2 regions of the Undibacterium sp. SXout20W genome follow, and region 1 is predicted to be linked to the other one. Evidence: predicted binding sites of a transcription regulator. Region 1 holds the regulator's gene; the other holds the start of a gene.

Region 1 (2,206 bases):
CATGAATATCTTTTCCGCTAATGTGCAGATTAATATCGGCTTTGTGACGTTTCTCTTTCTCCCGGAGCTTGTCTACCGTCAAGATGACGGCAATATCAATGACCTGATCGAAGTGACGCCGGACTCGTTCCAGCTTGGTATGTACGTATTCGCGAATTGCAGGAGTTACTTCGACGTGATGTCCACTGATGGTGAGATTCATACTGTGCTCCTATGGTAATGTTGCTTGCTATAACGATAAGCTCGTTTCATTAGAAATGTTTTGAGCTAAATCATATATAGCAATTTAAACCGTAAATACAAGGACGATGTTACAAAGATTTACGCATACTCACTGGTGGGATTTTCAGGGCTTCGCGGTATTTGGCGACGGTACGTCGTGCAATTACCATGCCTTGTTCACCCAGCATGTCTGCGATTTTACTGTCAGAGAGTGGGCTTTTCTGGTCTTCTGCTCCTATCAACTGCTTGATGAGTGCTCGTATCGCGGTGGACGATGCTTCCCCCCCGGTTTCCGTCGCGACATGGCTGCCGAAAAAATACTTTAACTCAAACATGCCATGTGGGGTCAACATGTATTTTTGGGTCGTAACACGAGAAATGGTGCTCTCGTGTAATCCTAGTGTATCAGCTATTTCGCGCAAAACAAGGGGGCGCATCGCGACAGCACCATGCGTAAAAAAATTACGCTGTCTTTCTACTATCGCTTGTGCAACGCGCAAAATTGTCTCAAAGCGTTGCCGCATGTTTTTGATTAACCAGCGTGCTTCCTGTAACTGCGAACTAAGCCCACTTTCGCCACGATGTTGCCGCATCAGATTCGCATACATACTGCTGACACGTAGTTTAGGCATGACATCCTGATTGAGCACTACTTGCCAACCGTCAGCCGTTTTTTTAACGATGACGTCAGGCACAACATAATCAGAACTGGTTTTCGCAAAGTCGCTACCTGGCCGTGGTTTACATGTTCGTATAACAATTTGTGCTTCGCGCAAATCTTCGTCATCACAGTCAAAAATTTTCTTTAATTTCGTGAAGTCGCGTTGCGCAAATAAATTTAATTGATTTTCAACAATATTCAATGCGAGACGGCGGGTCACAAACGGAATATGTGGCAAACGCTTGATCTGCAATGCCAGACATTCTGATGGGCTTCTGGCGCCGACACCGGCCGGATCAAAACTCTGTAGCATCGACAGCGCGAACTGTAATTCTTCAAGTTCAACGCTCAGATCGATGGGCAGACCAGCATGAATTTCTTCTAAAGTTTCCGTCATATAACCATCATCATTAAGCGCATCGATGATTAATTCCACCAGAGCCAGGTCACGCGGTTCGCGCAAACTTAGCCGCATCTGTTCGAGTAAATGCTCGCGCAGGCCGATGTGGGCAGCCTCTAACTGCCGATGTCCGTCATCATCTTCGGCATTGTATTGGCCATTGGGCGCCTCGTTGAAGCTCCATTCCTCTTCGTTGGCGCTGACACTGTCATTGACGGTAAATTCGTTGTCTGACGGTGATTCTGCTCCATTGTTGAGATTATCCTGGCCATTTGATACTTCCATGCCAGCATCAGGCGTTGAGCTGGCGCTATTGATTGCGCCGTCAGCCAAAAGGCGAACTGCATTATCCATCGGGTCGTCCACACGCTCTAATAACGGATTTTCAATCAATAAGCTTTCCAGCTCCTGATGTAATTCCAGAGTCGACAATTGCAACAGCCGTATCGATTGTTGTAATTGTGGCGTGAGCGCCAAATGTTGGGAGGTGCGTAGCTGGAGACTTTGCTTCATGATATTTTCCGTCACATGCGGAAATGCTCTCCAAGGTAAACCCGGCGCACTGATTCATTTTCAATGATTTCTTCTGGTTTTCCGCTTGCTAAAACGGCACCTTGATTGATGATGTAGGCATGATCACAAATACCCAGGGTTTCACGCACATTGTGATCCGTAATCAAGACGCCAATACCACGTTCTTTGAGGAAGCGAACAATCCGTTGAATTTCAATCACGGCGATCGGATCGACACCGGCAAATGGTTCATCTAATAAAACAAAACGTGGATTAGTTGCTAGCGCCCTGGCGATTTCAACACGGCGCCGTTCACCACCAGATAAAGATAAGGCCTGGCTTTCACGAATTTTTTCAATTTGTAAATCGGCGAGTAACGCATCGAGCCGACGTTGAATTTCGTCGCTAGA
Region 2 (2,206 bases), on a different contig from region 1:
ACAGCAAAACCAAAAACAAAGCCCTACAAATTAACGGATGGTGGCGGTCGGTATTTACTAATTAATTCCGATGGTTCGAAATACTTGCGAATGGACTATCGGCTTGGTGAAACCCGAAAAACACTCGCGTTTGGGAAAAATCCTGAAATCAGTCTCTCTGAAGCTCGCAACAAGCGACTCGCAGCCAGAAAGTTACTTGATCGAGATATTGACCTCTCTCAAACCAAAACTTTGATATTTGAGGGCGGCATGGCAGCAAGCCGGTTGACAGCCTTCGCAAGCAGATCTGATCTCTAATCACTTGCCTGCGTTACTTTACATTTCGTAGCAAGTCGCAAGATTTTACTAAAAAAAACGGCCACATCAGTGGCCGTTTTTTTCGTCGGGCGGATGACCGCTGACAGACAATTAGACTTTACGACGGCGCGCCAAGGCTAAACCAGCAAGGCCAAAGCCCAGAAGTGCCATTGTAGCTGGCTCTGGAACCGTGGTTGAATCAACCGTGAACGTTGCATCCGTGGCGTGCAATGTCCATCCTGGATAACCAAGCGGTGCCGCAAACATTTGCAACGTCACTGTCGGCGCTGTTGACCAGTCGATCTTGCTCAGGACATTGTTAAGGTCAGTCAGTGCTGCGACATTATTCGCAATGTCGAACGTCTGAAACGTCCAATAATGATATCCGCCAGCAACGTGCACGTTATACAAATCTTGACCGTTGGAATACAAGCCGATGAGAACTTGGTTGGAAGTTGGATCTTGACCGCCCCAGCCCTGGTCTTTGATATTCATCGAGCTTGTCAGACCGAGCACCTCGTTTGTGCCATTAGCCAATGTCACACTGGACATCTGAGCCCAATTCCATCCGCCATAAGTATCCATCGACACTGGCGAAGTGGTTTGAATGACATCGGCGGAGGCACCGGAAATCACCGAGATTGACAGAGCCAATGAAAGCGATATTTTTTTCAACAGATTCATTTTAATTCTCCAGTTTAAGTTGTGGTTTTACATCCTGAATTATCTTTAAGCAAATTGCATACCACAATAATTTTTTTATAAAATACAGTCACTTACAAAAAAAATCGGCGAAATGTGGATCTGAATGTAAAAAATTCCGACAAAAAAGGCAGTCGCTGGTACGGATTAGATTGCTCACGAGGCCTGCAATCTCATTCTGAAGGGTAGGCAAGGCACTGTCGTGCACCATATCCACGAGGCGGTCGACAGTCCCGCACGTTTCGCAATAGACTCCTCACGTTTTATGAGATGCTGATTTTTCTCCCGTTTGAACCTTGTTAATCAAATTAAAAAGTCCGCAATGTATCCCGATATCAAACGCAGCGGTCAAGCAGTAATTCTTCAGTGAATTTTTAGGGCCATCTTCGATACGAGTAGAGTCAAGACCTCGCATCCATGAGGCTTTCAAGCCACTTTTAGTCCACCTATCCCGAATGCGCATAAGCCGTTGATTCGCAGAATTTGGCAGCTTTTTGTAGTGTTGCTTTCATGTTGCAAGCTGCCTGCAACGAGACGACTTTCGTTAATATTTTGTAATTTCACGATAAAATTACGTTTATTCTGAACTGAAAAACTTCAGTTCCACATCCCACCTCACCTCGTGGCTCAATAGTGAAAATTCTTAAAATTAGTGCAATAAGTCTGGTGTTTATTTCTGTCGCGGCTGGAGCGACGTATTTTTATCGAGCTAAGACGAGCAGTTCTCCTGAAAATACGGCGGTGGTGGGGTCTAACGATGCAACGCTCGATGCCAAATTCAAAGATATCCTGGCGAACTATCAGAAAGTGATTGTCCTGGTTGCTAATGAAGACAAACTATCCAAGCCTGAACTCGACGCCAGCGTCAGGGTGGGTCAGCAGGTGTTTCATGAAAGTCAGGACAAAATCGTTGCGCTGAAAGCGAGCTTAGAGGCACTGGTGGTCTCGGCGCAGCCAAATCGCTTTGAGACGATCAACCACTTGCTCGATTACGTTGAATCCGATGCAAGCTTGTTTGATGCGGATCGACTGGCATTTAAAGAAGTGTTGAATTCGCTGCTGACTTCGGTAACAAAAGATACCTCGCTGACCGCGATCAAAATGCATAAGCGGATTTCTGAAGATCTGGATGCGTTAAATGATATTGAACGCAATTATGAAAAAGAATTAGGACAGATTTTCGGTCATTTTGACCAACGGGGCATTG

The links. The regulator sigma-54, encoded in region 1, starts transcription at its own class of promoters, with help from an activator protein. The targets are predictions, from matches to a motif close to TGGCANGNAANCTGCTTT.
Region 2: the regulator sigma-54 is predicted to act here: its motif matches at 1,028-1,045, upstream of ACO0K1_RS14735 (PEP-CTERM sorting domain-containing protein).

Annotation. Positions count from the first base shown of each region.
Region 1 covers NZ_JBMPPH010000002.1:52,820-55,025, forward strand. Annotated here, with positions in the region: gene hpf (ribosome hibernation-promoting factor, HPF/YfiA family) at 1-202, opposite strand, end outside; gene ACO0K1_RS01910 (RNA polymerase factor sigma-54) at 312-1,796, opposite strand; gene lptB (LPS export ABC transporter ATP-binding protein) at 1,808-2,206, opposite strand, start outside.
Region 2 covers NZ_JBMPPH010000031.1:44,225-46,430, forward strand. Annotated here, with positions in the region: gene ACO0K1_RS14730 (Arm DNA-binding domain-containing protein) at 1-297, shown strand, start outside; gene ACO0K1_RS14735 (PEP-CTERM sorting domain-containing protein) at 409-981, opposite strand; gene ACO0K1_RS14740 (polysaccharide deacetylase family protein) at 1,633-2,206, shown strand, end outside.